3 regions of the Hymenobacter bucti genome follow, and region 1 is predicted to be linked to each of the others. Evidence: riboswitches for the same ligand, from Rfam matches in the RefSeq annotation. Region 1 holds a riboswitch; each other region holds the start of a gene.
The links. A riboswitch is a leader RNA that binds a small molecule or an ion and turns the genes downstream of it on or off. The one in region 1 is predicted to bind S-adenosylmethionine.

Region 1 (4,979 bases):
GGTCGGCCAGAATGTCGTCGATGTGCTCGATGCCGACCGACAAGCGCAGCAGCGTGGGCGTTACGCCCGACGCAATTTGCTCCTGCTCGCTGAGCTGCTGGTGCGTGGTGGCCGAGGGCTGAATGATGAGCGTTTTAGCATCGCCCACGTTAGCCAAGTGGCTGATGAGCTTGAGGTTGTCGATTACGGCCGTGGCCGTGTCCTTGCTGCCGTGCAGCGCAAACGAGAGCACGCCGCCGAAGCCGCGCTTGAGGTACTTGGCGGCATTCTGGTGGTGCGGGCTGCTGGCCAGGCCGGGGTAGTTGACGTGGGCCACCTCGGGGCGCTGCTCCAGCCACTGGGCTACTTTGAGGGCGTTTTCGACGGTGCGCTCCACGCGCAGGCTCAGGGTTTCGAGGCCTTGCAGCAGCAGGAAAGAGTTGAAGGGGCTGATGGCGGGCCCAAAGTCGCGCAGACCTTCCACGCGGGCCCGAATGGCGAAGGCAATGTTACCAAACGGCCCGTTTTTGCCGAATACGTCGTTGAAAACCAGGCCGTGATAGCCTTCGCTGGGCTCGGTAAACTGCGGGTACTTGCCGTTGCCGAAGTCGTAGGTGCCGCCGTCCACAATTACGCCGCCCACGCTGGTGCCGTGGCCGCCAATCCACTTGGTGGCCGACTCCACCACGATGTTGGCGCCGTGCAGCAGGGGCTGAAACAAGTAGCCGCCCGCGCCGAAGGTATTGTCTACTACCAGCGGCAGGTCATGCTTCCGGGCCACGGCCGCAATACGCTCAAAATCAGGCACGCTGAAGCTCGGGTTGCCGATGGTTTCGAGGTAAATGGCGCGCGTGTTATCGTCAATCAGCGCCTCGATGCTGTCGGCGTCATCGCCCTGCGCAAAGCGCGCCTCGATACCTAGGCGCTTAAAAGCCACCTTGAACTGGTTGTAAGTGCCGCCGTAGAGGTAGGAGCTCGACACGATATTATCGCCCTGCTTCAGGATGTTATTCAGCGCAATGAACTGCGCCGCCTGGCCCGAGCCCACGGCCACGGCCGCTACGCCGCCTTCGAGCGCCGCAATGCGCTGCTCAAACACGTCGGTGGTTGGGTTCATCAGGCGTGTGTAAATGTTACCAAACTCCTTGAGGGCAAACAAATTAGCGCCGTGCTCCGCGTTTTTGAATACGTAGCTCGTCGTCTGGTAAATGGGCACCGCGCGCGAGCCGGTGGTGGGGTCGGGCTGCTGCCCGGCGTGTAGTTGAAGGGTTTCGAAATGCAGGTTGGGGGTGGCCATGGGAAGGAAGAAATGAAGACTAAAGATTACTAAAAATACCCGCCTGGTTAGGCGGTTTGGGGTGCGGTAGCCTGCGCCAGCGCATCCAGAATTTCGGCCGGGTCGGCGCGGTGCTTGAAGTTAGCCTCGGCCCACGACCACTTAACAAGGCCATCGGTGCCAATGATAAAGGTGGCCGTGAGCGGCAGCTCGTCATCGGCAGTACCATTGTGAGCAGCCAAGTCAATGCCTACGCTGCGCAAGGTATCGGCCACTTCGGCGCCTACTTTATACGCCAGGCCATACTGCCGAGCCACTACGTTGCCTACATCGCTTAGTACCAGAAAGGTCAGCGACTTTTCGCTGGCGGTGAGGCTGGTAAGGTCGGGCGTTTGGGGCGATACGGCCACAAGGGTGGCGCCGTGCTGCGCCAGTTCGGGCAGCAGTTGCTGGTAGGCCCGCAGCTGCACGTTGCAGTAGGGGCACCAGTTGCCGCGGTAAAATACCAGCACCACCGGGCCTTGCTGCAAGAGCTGAGCGAGCGCAACCGGCTCATTAGTAGCGCTGGGCAGCGTGAAGCCGGGGGCCACTTGGCCCGCCTGCAATGCGCGGCTGGCCAAGCCCGAAGTTGCGACGGTCGTGATGCCGCCATCAATAGTTTGGGCGGCGGCCGGGGGCAGTACGGAAGCTAAGTGCTGCGCCGTAGCAGTGAGTTCCTGCTGAAAAGTGGTGGGTGCTGAAGAAGTGGAGACTGCCATAGAATGAAGTAACCATAGGTGGATGCAAGTGAAGAAACTGGGCGGAGTAGGCGGCCAGAGGCAGTCAACCGAGTAGTTAAGCTGCTCATTAGCTGCGCAAGCTTACAAGGTACTTGGCCCTAACCAGCGGCTACTAGCTGCTAGTGTGCCCAGCCGAACTCGCAAAAAGATAGCTGCTGCTCAGCGGCAACAACACGCGCTGCAACAGCGCATTCGCTCGTCCGAGCGCCCTGCCCGGTGGGTGGCGGCGTGGGTACACGACGTAGCTTTCCAAGCCTGGCTGCGGGTGGCAGCTGGAGCAGGGGAAAGCAGGAAAACGGCGGAAAGGGATTGTTGCATGGTACTCAATTTATAGCTCCCGTGCCGGCAGCAACGCCGGGCAGGGGTAGGAATTGGCACCTTTCCAAAAGTGAAGGTTGCCAGCGGGTCACGGAGCCTAATCTCTCGCCGCTTCTGTATAAAACTGAAACTAACTGCCCCGCCGGCTGCGGGGAGTACCAGGGGTTGGTGCGGGCAAAGATATGCACGAAGCCCACTTGCGCAATAAGGGGCCGCCCGCGCCCCAAACTGGGCTAACCGGGCAATAAAAAGGCCGCCCCAAATCTGGAGCGGCTTTTCTCACCTTTTTTCTGCAAAAAGTACCTAGAGACTAGGTAGGGTTAACACCTGACCGACTTCAATCTTGTCAGGGTTACTGCCGATGATGGCCTCGTTGGCCTCGTATATCTGGTGCCACTTAGCGGCATCGCCGTAGTGGTTTTTAGCAATTTTAGAAAGCGAGTCGCCGCTTACTACAGTGTACGTGTCACCGGTAGTGGCTTCGGGCTTGCTATTACCGAAAAAATCGGTGCCGGCGCCGGTAGCGGCCGGTTGGGCAGGAGCAACGGGCTTTTTGTCGCCCTCATTGGTCAGAAAATCGAGTAAGCCCATGGCTGCAAATGATTGGCAGTGAAAGAAAAGGAGATAAGACAACCTCGGCGTAGCCGTCCTTAGCCGAAGCCAGTGAACTACCCGGTGGGTTTGCGGAGACTAATACGCTTTAGTAATTCAAAGGTTATGATTAATAACCAAAAAAATTGCACCGCGTAAGCAGGTCCGTTACTGGTATTAGCAGTAGCTCATTCGTCTTTCACTTCTACCAAACCCTTTTCTTCCATGAATACCCCTTCTTCTCTTCGGTCCTACGCCGCGTCGCTGCTGTGCGCATTTATGCTCCTCTTTGTTGCTGCCTCGTGCAGTGATAAGGGCAAAGTGGAGGGCGCTAACATGCTCTATGGCACAAGCAGCAAGGTGTGGAAAACTGCCAAGGAAACTGCCGCCAGCGGCGATAAAGTAAAGCAAACCGATGCGCAGGAGCAGGAAACGCTGCACCTGTTCTCGAACAACACGTACTCGATGACCGGCGCTGCGGGCGCAGTACAGGGTAAGTACGCGTTTGACCAGACGGCCAAGACGATGACCATGACCCCCGATGCTGGTGGCACGTCGAACACGTTTAACGTGGAGACGCTGACCGACGACAAGCTGACGCTGGTGAGCAGCAGCGGCGCCAAGCTGGTGCTGGAAACCGAGTAAAGTTGCCTCAGCCTAAAATAAAAAGCCCCGTACCTGATTTGGTACGGGGCTTTTTTTGGGCTTTGCGCAGCTAGCGCACGCTAGGTTGCTTCTTTGCATTTGAATTGGCAATAGTGGTACCTAGGGTAGTTATTTTAGTACGTAAAAGATGAGTTGGTTTCGTTGGTTGCTGCTGTGGGGGTTGGGCATGGGGTTAGGGCTGGAGGCGCAGGCGCAGGTAGCCACCCCCGACCAAGCGGTGCCGGCCCGGCCACTGCGGAGCCTGAGTCCGGCCGATACCACGTTTGCCGAGCTGGAGTTTTTGCGGTCGGAAATCGGGGGCGCGCGGGTGGTGTTTTTGGGCGAGCCCACGCACGGCGAAGGCAACGTGCTGGCGGCCAAGGCCCGCCTGGTGGCGTTTTTGCAGCAGCGGCTCGGTTTCACGACCCTAGGCATGGAAAGCGGCTTTTATAGCCTGCACAAGGCGCAGCGCCAGATTACGTTGGGCAAATCAGTCGCCAAAAACCTGGAGAGCAGCGTATTTCCCATTTGGATGCGCACCCGTGAGTTTCAGGCCCTGGTGCCCCTGGTGGGCCAGGAGGGGCTGCGCGTAATGGGCTTCGACCCGCAGCTAAGCGGCGAGTATAGCACCGACTTAGTAGACGACCTAGACGATTTTCTGAGCGACGAAAAAGGTAGCGACGCCATCAACTACGACCTACTCGATGAGATTATCAGCTACCAGGCCGAGCGCTTTGCCTTCCCGCCCAGCCACCAGCCCGCCGAGCTGGAAGCTGAATTGGTGAAGGCCGACAAGCTACTCGCCAAAGCGGCCGCCGCCCCCACCGCGGCGCGGCGCAACGAGGCGCTGTTTTGGCAGCAGAGCCTGCGCAGCCTGCGAGCCCTGGCCCACGACTACGCCGACCACGACCCCGGTGCCAAAAGCCAGGTCGAGTGGGTGGCGGCCGATAGCAACCCGCGCGACGCCCAAATGGCCGAAAACCTGCTGTGGTACCTGCGCCAGCACCCCGCCGAAAAAGTAATTTGCTGGGGCGCGCTGCCGCACTTCGCCAACCGCGTGGAGGTGCTCGGTAACGAGGAGCTGCGCGCCTACCGCCCCATGGGCCGCGCCGTGAAAGAAGCCCTGGGTGCCGGCCAGGTGTACATTCTAGGTACGCTGGCGGGCGGTGGCACCCACGGCCTGCCGGGCGCCGCGGGCATGGCCGTGCCCGAACCCGCCGCCGGCACCCTTGAAGCCAGCCTGTTGGCCCTAGGCTCGCCCTACGCATTTGTGAGCCTGAAGCACGACGCGGCCGGCCGGCAGCTCACCACCTACGCCCTTGATTACCAGCCGCTAGCCGGGCCCTGGAGCGAAGTGGCGGATGGATTTCTTTTTTTACGCAGCGTGGCTC
Region 2 (4,979 bases), on a different contig from region 1:
CGTATTGGCTACTAGGTCGTAGTCCCAGGTGCCCAGCCCGGACGCGTCCACGGCTGTTTGCAGGCGCTCGAAGGCCGTAAAATCAGGAGTCGTCATCTACCGTCGTATTTGTCGTAGTTTAAGGGTGAACCAGAAAAAGCTCTAGGCCCGACTGAAAGTACAGTGCGAGCGTGCGGTACATGCCATCGGCCGAGCGGCGCAGCCGCGTGACCAGGGCCGTCACGCTTTCGGTGGACAGCTGCAACTGCAAATATGGCCGGCTCAGCAGGCTGTCGCGCTCCACCGACCACTGGCCAGTGGCCGGGGCCGCCGGGGTATCGAGCTGCCAGAAGCCATCCTGCAAGTGCAGAAAAGTAGCCTGCGCCAGCGGCGTGGCCGGGTCGGCCTGGCTGAGCACGCGGTCTACCACTTGCCAGCTGCCGTGTAAATAGGAGTCGGGAACTTGTTGCAGGTTAACGTCGAGCAGGTACTGATTCATAATCTAGCGCCACGAAAAGCTGCTTCTAAACCAGAAGCTGGCGTAGAAATACTTCGCTGGCGAATAGCAAAGGTACGACACAACCCTATTTTTTACCTGAAAAGTACCGACTATAAACAAACAGAAAATCAGATACCTATCGCCAGCTACTGCTGGCCCTCGGCCGCTTGGCGCAGCTTGCTGTGCTTCTTGCCGTAGCCAAAGTAAATTGCCAGCCCCAGGGCCAGCCACACGGCCAGGCGCAGCCAGGTTTCCCAGGGCAGGCTCACCATCATCACGAGGCAGGTAACGATACCTAGGATGGGCACCACCGGCACCCACGGCGTGCGGAAGCTGCGGGGCGCATCGGGGTTGGTGCGGCGCATGATGAGCACCCCTAGGCACACCATCACGAAGGCCAGCAGCGTGCCGATGCTCGTCATTTCGCCCACCACCGAGATGGGCACGAAGCCCGCAAACAGCGCGATAAAAGCCCCTAAGAGTAGGTTGGACTGCACTGGCGTGCGAAAGGTGGGGTGCAGCTTGGAGAAAGCGGGCGGCAGCAGGCCGTCCTTCGACATCGAGAAGAACACCCGCGACTGCCCCAGCAAATCGACCAGAATAACCGAGGTGTAACCGATGAGAATAGCCCCGATAATGGCGCCGCTCAGCCAAGCGTAGGGCGTTTTTTCGATGGCGATGGCTACCGGCGCGGCGCTGTTTTTAAACTCAGTATAGTTGGCCAGCCCGGTCATCACGTAGCCAAAAAGCACGAACAGGATGGTACAAACCACGAGCGAGCCCAGAATGCCAATGGGCATGTTGCGCTGCGGATTCTTGGTTTCCTGGGCCATCGTGGCCACGATGTCGAAGCCGATGAATACGAAGAATACCACGCCGGCGCCGCGCAGCACGCCGCTCCAGCCAAACTCGCCAAACGTGCCCGTGTTGGTCGGGATGTAGGGGTGGTAGTTGGCCGGGTCAATGTAATTCCACCCGAGGGCGATGAAAACCAGCACCACGGCCACTTTCAGGGTCACTACCAGGGCATTAAACCACGCCGAGCCCGACGTGCCCCGGATGATGATGGCCGTAATAACCAGCACCACGGCCATGGCCGGCAGGTTGGCGAAGCCGTGGACCTCGGCGCCCGAGGGCAGCTTCACCGTTTCGAAGGGCGACATGACGAGCCGCGCGGGCAAGTGCAGGCCGTACTTATCCAGAAATTTAAGCAAATACTGCGACCAGCTGATGGCCACCGTGGCCGCGCCCACCGAGTACTCGAGCACGAGGTCCCAGCCGATTATCCAGGCAAAGAGTTCGCCCATGGTGGCGTAGGAGTAGGTGTAGGCCGAGCCCGCCACCGGCACCAGCGCCGCAAACTCGGCGTAGCACAGGGCCGAAAATGCGCAGCCCACCGCCGCCACCACGAAGGAGAGCGTCACGGCCGGTCCCGCATGGTTGGCCGCCGCGATGCCCGTGAGCGAAAACAGCCCCGCCCCAATAATAACCCCGATGCCTAGGGCGATGAGATTAAACCCGTTTAGCGTACGCTTGAGGGTGCCGGCGCCCGATTCGGCCGCTTCCTGGCGCAGGAGTTCGAGTGATTTTTTTAACATATATATCGTGGGCTTTGCCAGCCTGCACTAAATAACGACCCCGCCGGCCCGGTACGCGCCCGGCCAGCAGTAGTCAACCCTTGAGAAAAATTTGCAATACCTAAGCGGCGGCCCTGCTCAACAACAACAGCCTAGGGCGCCCGTGCCAAGCTGCCCGGCGCCAACTACTTGATGAACAGCACAACAAAAAACGAAAGCAACCACGGGCTTTTATATGAGCCGCCATAGTTTAGCGGCCGGTCGGTTGGCACCGTTCTGCCGAGGCAGGGGTTGCCGGCGCGTCGCAGAGCCTATCTCTCAGCGCCTCTTTATAAAAACAGGCCTGGGCCTGGCAGCCGAATTTAGCTGCGACAAAGGTACGATTAGTAGCCTGGACTCTGCGCGTCCGAGCGCTTGCGAAGTGAGTAGCTACGCAAGCGCAGCCCGGCCTTTTTCAGCTTATCCAGCCGCGAGATGTTTGCTGCGCGAGCGCTCGGACGCGTAGAGTCCGGGCTACTCTGCCGGCAGCCCACCCTGCTCCCAGGCGTCGAGCTCGGCTTGCAGGTTGCGGCGCGCGGCGGCGTCCAACTCCTCGCGCAAGCTCGGCGTGTGGAAGAGCACCGGCGCGGCGAGCAGCTTGGCCAACACTTTGCGCCGGCCGGGGCGATACAGCAGGTCGGGCACGAGGCGGTACTCGCGGCGCACCTGGCGAGCATAGGCCCAGTACGCCGCCACGGGGGCACCTAGGATGCTCAGGTCCGCATCCAGAAATAAGAGCAAGTCGGCATCAGTGGGCGGCTGAGGCTGGGTGTGGTCCTGGGTGCGGCGGATGAGGTCGGCCACGCGCTCGCAGCGGGCGGGCGCTAGGCTGGTGCTTTGCAAAAAGGCCAGCGCCCATTCCGCGCTCTTCGCTTCATTATCAGCCCGCAGCGCGTTATACACCGCATCGTGGAACCAGGCAGCCAGCTCCACTACCACCGCATCTTGCAGCGGATGAGCCCCTACCCTATCCAGCAGGTTTTCGATGTGCGCCAGGGTGTGGTAGTGCCGCTCGGGCGCCTCGTAGGCCGCGGCCAGGCGCCGTAGCTCGGCCTCGCAGTGAGCGGCATCGGGTAGCAAGGGCGCAGTGAGGGCGTGCCAACGGGCGGCGAGGGTGGGCGTAAGCATGCATTAAAGAAACGCATGCTTACGCCTATTGCCTTAAAATTAAGCTCAGGATGACTCGCTCATTGCCACCTAGGGCTCGCCCACGCCGAGCTGCTGGAGCTGGTCGGCGTACTTGGCATAAATCACCTGCAAGTCGGCGCGGTGCTTGTCGGCATCGACGCCAATGCTCACATTATGCGTATGAAAGCGGTGCAGGTGGCTGATGTGCGGGCAGACCACGGGCAGGTGCCCGGCCAGCAAAAAGCGCACGTAGAGGTCCAGGTCTTCGGCCATGGGCAGCTCGGCGTCGTAGCCGCCTACTTCGTCAAACAGCGCCCGGCTGTAGCATACGTTGCCCTGAATGAAGTTTTCGGCCCGAAAGATGGCTTGCAGCATCTGGCGCGGCGACTCAAACTGCCAGGCGTAGTAGTCCTCACTTGGCAGGTAGCGGCGCTCCTCGTCCATGCGCAAGAAATCGGCCACCAGCCAGGGCCGGCCGGGGTGGCGCTGAATCTCGTCGGCGTAGTGAAATAGGGTGCGCTGAAGCATAATGTCATCGTCGTCGAGTGGCACCACCCAGGTATCGGGCTGGGCCTGCGCCACTAACTCGTTGCGGCCCCAGCCGGGGCGCTGCAGCTGGGGGTGCTGCCAGTAGCGCACGGCCGGGCCGGGCTGGGCGGCGGCTTCGGCCAGCACCTGGGCGGTGTGGTCGGAGGAGCCGGTTTCGTAGAGCAGGTGCTCCCACTGAATATCGAGCGGGGCCGTGGTAGTAGCACGCACGCTGGCAATGGCTTCGGGCAGAAGGTCGGCCCGCTGGTGAGTGGGCGTGATAACGGTAAAATGCATGAGGTATTAACTAAAAACGAACGGCCCAGCCTAGCTGGTTGCCGCGGCGAAGCACTAACTTTCCGCCGGTCCGCGGCGTTATGCCCGGACCTGGGCGTTAGTGGCCCGCTTACCTATGCCTACGTTTGTTGTTACGCTGCGTTTACCCGACTCATTCGACGAGGATTTTATCGCTCTCATTCCCAAGCATCGGGATTTTATAAATCGTCTGCTCACCGAACACGTTATTGAAGCCTACGCCATCAGTGCCGACCGCAGCCGCGGCTGGGTTACGATGAATGGCGAAAGCGCGGCGGCCGTGCGGGCCATCGTCGAGCAGTTTCCGCTTTACCACTACCTGCGCCAGATTGAGGTAGACGAGCTTTTTATCTTTGAGAGCGCTGCGGCACGGTTTCCGCATATCAGCCTCAATTAGTATTCGCTTTTCACTCCAAACACCTTGTTTTTGCCTTTCCGCACTGCTAGCCGCTCGCTTATCGGGTGCGTTGGCGCCCTAGGTGCCGCCAGCTGGCTGGCCCTGCAAGCCACCGCCGCACCCGCCGCCGCGCCTGGGCTGCCCCCCATCACCACCCCACAGCTCATGAGCCAGCTCACAACGGCCATTCAAAACCTGAAGAGCCTGCGCTGCGCCGCCGATGCCAGCGAGCGCATTGGCAGCAAGTACAGCAAGGACCGCTCTACGATGAAGCTCACCTTCAGCCCCATGCGCGTGTACCTCAAGAACGGCAAAGGGGTGGAAGTGCTGTACGTGGCGGGCCAAAACAACGGCGACGCCTGGGTCAATCCTAATGCTTTTCCCTACGTCACGCTCAGCCTGGCGCCCGAGGGCTCGCTTATGCGCAAGGGCCAGCACCACACAGTGTTACAGGCGGGCTTTGGCACCATCGCCGACCTGCTCAATGGCTCGGCCAGCCGGCCCGATAAGTCTTTCA
Region 3 (4,979 bases), 490 kb from region 1:
TTTCACCACGGCTCAGTCCAATGGCTCGGGCTACCTACGCCTAGCCGGCTTCACGGCGGCCGGGGCACCCATCACGGCCGCCGTTACTACCAACCTGGCGGTGCGCGGCGGCACCGCCACGGCCCCCCTCTACACCAAGTACACCGACGCTATTAATAACCTCGGAGTGCCGGGCATCAAGCTAGCTGATATTCAAACGGTAGGCTACGGTAGCACGCAGGGCAACCCCTACTTCGAGCGCATCACGCCCGATGCCGCCGCGGGCCAAACGTACTTTCAGCGAGTGAAAGCGGAGGCAGCCACCGCCACCTTCTTTTCGTGCTGGCTGGGCAACAACGACGTGCTTGGCTACGCCACCGCCGGCGGTGCCGTAGCTAGCAGCGGCATCACCCGCACCGACACGTTTAATCTCAAGGCGGTGCGTATTATCAATGCGCTAACGGCCAGCGGTGCCAAAGGAGTAGTGAGTAATATTCCGGACGTTACGGGGATTCCGTTCTTTACCACTGTTGGGCCGTCGGCACGGGCCTCGTTTGCGGCGGCTAACGTGCCTACGGCGGCTCCATTCGTGTACACGACGGGCATCCTGGCCCCCGGCGCCGCCAATACCCGCGTGACGACGGCTACGCTGGCCAGCATTCGCAACGCGGCTGGTGGTACGCTGCTCCTCACGCTCACGGCGTCGCCCTACATTGGCCTTTATGGCCAGCCCACGGGCCGGTACTGGCGCGATTTCTACCGCCAAGCCACTGGCTCAGCTCCCACGGGGGCAGTTTTTGGGGGCTTTCTCACCGCCCTAGGAGTTGATACTACGAGAGCATTCGGCCAAAGCGTATTGAATCCGTTCCCGAGCACGCTCGTGCTTGACCCCACCGAGCAAGCCAACGTGGCCACCGCTACTACGGCTTTCAACAGTTCACTGCGGGCCGCGGCCACGGCCAAAGGGCTGGCTTTCTTCGATGCCAATGCCTTTTTTGGCTCCCTTGCCTCCGGTACTTCCACTTATAATGGGGTAAATAATTCGACCAGCTTCATCACCGGCAACCTGTTTTCGCTCGATGGCGTGCACCCCACGCCCCGTGGCTACGCCTTGGTAGCCAATGGCATTATCAGGGCCATCAACACCACCTACGGCTCCACGGTGCAGCCCGTGAACCCCACCAACTACCGGGGCGTTCTTCTCCCCTAGGTAGCCCGCCTTGCTTGTCTTGCTGAAAAGCGCCTTCCTCTCGTCGGGAAGGCGCTTTTTGCGTTTCGCAAAGCGGCAAAGCGCAACTAGTTCAGGTTTTAGGTAAAGTGCCGGCCGGCCGTTGTATCTTCGTAGTCGCTGCTATCCAGAAAGACCGAGGGACCAGGCCCGATGACGTCTTGGCAACCGCCCTAGGGCTGGTGCCAACTCCTGTTTGGTCAAGTACTTGCGACCAAAGAAGATATCAGCCGGAACCTGCGCCGCCCGGCGCGGCTTTCTTTCTGGATAGCGGTTTTTGCCGCCGTTTTTGCCCAGAAGATTATGCCCGCCGTTTCGCCCGCTGCCCCCGTCGCACCCAATCCCGCTAGTATCTCGCCGCTGCCCGCGCTGCTGCGCCAGCGCCTGCTCATTCTGGATGGCGCCATGGGCACCATGATTCAGCGCTACCCGCTGGAGGAAGAGGACTTTCGGGGCGCGCGCTTTGCGAATCATTCGCACCCGCTGCGCGGTAATAATGACCTGCTGAGTTTGACGCGGCCCGACATCATCCGGGATATTCACGCCGAGTACTTCGCGGCCGGGGCCGACATGGTGGAAACCAATACCTTTTCGGGTACCACCATCGCGCAGGCCGACTACGCCTTGGAGCACGTGGTGTATGAGCTTAACTATGAGTCGGCTAGAATAGCCCGCGAGGTGGCCGACGAGTACACCGCCCTCACACCCGAGCAGCCGCGCTTCGTGGCCGGGGCCATTGGCCCCACCAACCGCACCGCCTCGCTCTCGCCTGACGTCAACCGCCCCGGCTACCGCGCCGTGACCTTTGATGAGCTGGCCGCGGCTTACCTGGAGCAAACCCGCGGCCTCGTGGAGGGCGGCGTGGATACGCTGCTCATCGAAACCATCTTCGACACGCTCAATGCCAAGGCTGCTCTTTTCGCGGTGCAGCAGTTCTTCGATGAGGGCGGCCGGGTGGTGCCGGTCATGATTTCGGGTACCATCACTGACGCCTCGGGCCGCACCCTGAGCGGGCAGACGGTAGAAGCGTTTTGGAACAGCATCCGGCACCTGCCGCTGCTGAGCGTGGGCCTTAACTGCGCCCTAGGGGCCGACCAGCTCCGCACGTACGTGCGCGAGCTGGCTCGCCTGGCCGACGTGTCGGTGTCAGCTTACCCTAACGCCGGCCTGCCTAATGCCTTCGGCGGCTACGACGAGAGCGCCCAGGAATTTGCTGCGCTGGTCGAAGATTACCTGAAAGAAGGCTTGCTGAACGTGGTGGGCGGCTGCTGCGGCACCACGCCCCAGCATATTGCCGAGCTCAAGCGCTTAGCGGATAAATACGGCCCGCGTGGCCTCGACAAACCCGCGGCCGAAGCGCAGCCCGAGCTGGCCACTGATGGCGCGCTCGCCAATCCGGCGCTGCTCACGGCGCAGTCGTCGCTCGGGCTGGCGGGTTTGGAGCCGTTCAATATCACGCCGCAGAGCTTGTTCGTCAACATCGGCGAGCGCTGCAACGTGACGGGCTCGCGGGCGTTTGCGCGCCTCATCCGCTCGGGCGACTACGAGGCGGCCCTGGCCGTAGCCCGCGCCCAGGCCGAAAACGGCGCCCAGGTGCTCGACGTGAACATGGACGAGGGTATGCTCGATTCGGAGGCGGCCATGACGACCTTCCTTAACCTCATCGCCTCGGAGCCCGACATCGCCCGCCTGCCGTTGATGATAGACTCGTCGAAGTGGACGGTTATCGAGGCCGGCCTCAAGTGCGTGCAAGGCAAAAGCATCGTCAACTCGATTTCGCTGAAAGAAGGCGAGGAGCGCTTCAAGCACTACGCCCGGCTGGTGCGCCAGTACGGCGCGGCGGTGGTCATCATGGCCTTCGATGAGCAGGGCCAGGCCGACAGCTACGAGCGCCGCATTGAGATTTGCCAGCGCTCGTATGATATTCTGACCAAGGAAGTTGGCTTTCCGGCCGAGGACATCATCTTCGACCCCAACATCCTGACCGTGGGCACCGGCATCGACGAGCACCGCAACTACGCGCTCGATTTTATCCGGGCCGTGAAGTGGATAAAGGAGAACCTGCCCGGCGCCCGCACCAGCGGCGGCGTCAGCAACATCAGCTTCTCGTACCGCGGCAACGACACGGTGCGCGAGGCCATGCACGCGGCCTTCCTGTACCACGCCATCCGCGCCGGCCTCGACATGGGCATCGTGAACGCCGGCCAGCTCGCCGTGTACGACGACGTGCCCAAGGACCTACTCGAACTCTGCGAAGACGTGCTATTGAATCGCCGCCCCGATTCCACCGAGCGCCTTGTGGACTTTGCCGAAACGGTGAAGCAGAAGGGCAAGGTTGAAGTAGTGGCCGACGCCTGGCGTAGCCTGCCCGTGGGCGAGCGCCTACAACACGCGCTGGTGCGCGGCATTACCGAGTTTATCGACCAGGATACCGAGGAAGTGCGCCAGCAAGTGCGCCGTCCGCTCGACGTGATTGAAGGCCCACTGATGTCGGGCATGAACGTGGTGGGCGACCTCTTCGGGGCCGGCAAAATGTTCCTGCCCCAAGTGGTAAAATCGGCCCGCGTAATGAAAAAGGCGGTGGCTTACTTGCAGCCTTACCTCGAGGCTGAAAAGGAAGGCGCGGCCCGTCAAACGGCTGGTAAAATACTGATGGCCACCGTAAAAGGTGACGTGCACGACATCGGCAAAAATATCGTGGGCGTGGTGCTGGCTTGCAACAACTTTGAGATAGTAGACCTAGGCGTAATGGTGCCGCTGGAGCGGATTCTGGACGAAGCCCAGAAGCAGGACGTCGATATTATCGGCCTTAGCGGCCTTATCACGCCCTCGCTCGATGAGATGGTGTACGTGGCCCGCGAGATGGAAAAGCGCCGGATGCAGATGCCGCTGCTCATTGGCGGGGCTACCACCTCGCGCCTGCACACGGCCGTAAAAATCGCGCCCGCCTACTCGGGCTCGGCCGTGTACGTTAATGACGCCTCGCGCTCGGTGGGCGTGGCCGCCAGCCTCCTAGGGTCGAGTAAAGACACGTACACGCAGACCATCAAAAATGAGTACGCGGCGATGCGCGAAGACCACGCCGGCCGCCAGCGCGACAAGGCGTTTCTCACCATCGGGGCCGCCCGCGCTAACGGCTTCAAGGCCGATTGGGAAACCACGCCCATCACCAAACCCAGCTTTTTGGGCACGCAGGTGCTCGACAACTACCCGCTGGACGAGCTGGCCCGCTACATCGACTGGACGCCCTTCTTCCACACCTGGGAGCTGAAAGGCCGCTACCCGCGCATCCTCGAAGACGTGAACCTGGGTGAGGCTGCCCGCCGCCTGTTCGAAGACGCGCAGACCATGCTGGCCGAAGTCATTGCCAACAAGAGCCTCACGGCCCGCGCCGTGCTGGGCTTCTGGCCGGCTAATACCAAGGACTTCGACACCATCGAAATCTACGAAGACGACACGCGCCAGCAGGTGCGCGACGAGTTTTTCACGCTGCGCCAGCAGAGCGAAAAAGCGCCCGGCGTGCACAACATCGCCTTCTCCGACTACCTCGCGCCCAAGGAAACCGGCCGCCAGGACTACCTAGGTGGCTTCGCCGTGACGGCGGGCCTGGGTATTGAAAAGCTGATTGAGAAGTACGAAGCCGACCACGACGACTACTCCAGCATCATGATTAAGGCCATCGCCGACCGCCTGGCCGAGGCCTTTGCCGAGCGCCTGCACGAGCGCGTGCGCCAGGAGTTCTGGGGCTACGACCCCGAGGAGCACCTCACCG

Region 2: another riboswitch for S-adenosylmethionine. It lies ahead of ACFSDX_RS08040 (amino acid permease); the one in region 1 lies ahead of ACFSDX_RS02055 (peroxiredoxin-like family protein).
Region 3: another riboswitch for S-adenosylmethionine. It lies ahead of metH (methionine synthase); the one in region 1 lies ahead of ACFSDX_RS02055 (peroxiredoxin-like family protein).

The regions. Positions count from the first base shown of each region.
Region 1 is NZ_JBHUFD010000001.1:515,554-520,532, forward strand. It holds gene ACFSDX_RS02050 (O-acetylhomoserine aminocarboxypropyltransferase/cysteine synthase family protein) at 1-1,276, opposite strand, end outside; gene ACFSDX_RS02055 (peroxiredoxin-like family protein) at 1,324-2,013, opposite strand; SAM riboswitch class I at 2,360-2,477, opposite strand; gene ACFSDX_RS02060 (LysM peptidoglycan-binding domain-containing protein) at 2,656-2,943, opposite strand; gene ACFSDX_RS02065 (hypothetical protein) at 3,169-3,588, shown strand; gene ACFSDX_RS02070 (erythromycin esterase family protein) at 3,737-4,979, shown strand, end outside.
Region 2 is NZ_JBHUFD010000003.1:80,680-85,658, reverse strand. It holds gene ACFSDX_RS08050 (PAS domain-containing protein) at 1-96, opposite strand, end outside; gene ACFSDX_RS08045 (hypothetical protein) at 119-478, opposite strand; gene ACFSDX_RS08040 (amino acid permease) at 625-2,076, opposite strand; SAM riboswitch class I at 2,284-2,393, opposite strand; gene ACFSDX_RS08035 (HD domain-containing protein) at 2,569-3,222, opposite strand; gene ACFSDX_RS08030 (glycosyltransferase family 2 protein) at 3,292-4,047, opposite strand; gene ACFSDX_RS08025 (YciI family protein) at 4,163-4,462, shown strand; gene ACFSDX_RS08020 (LysM peptidoglycan-binding domain-containing protein) at 4,493-4,979, shown strand, end outside.
Region 3 is NZ_JBHUFD010000001.1:28,892-33,870, reverse strand. It holds gene ACFSDX_RS00125 (SGNH/GDSL hydrolase family protein) at 1-1,189, shown strand, start outside; SAM riboswitch class I at 1,328-1,437, shown strand; gene metH (methionine synthase) at 1,511-4,979, shown strand, end outside.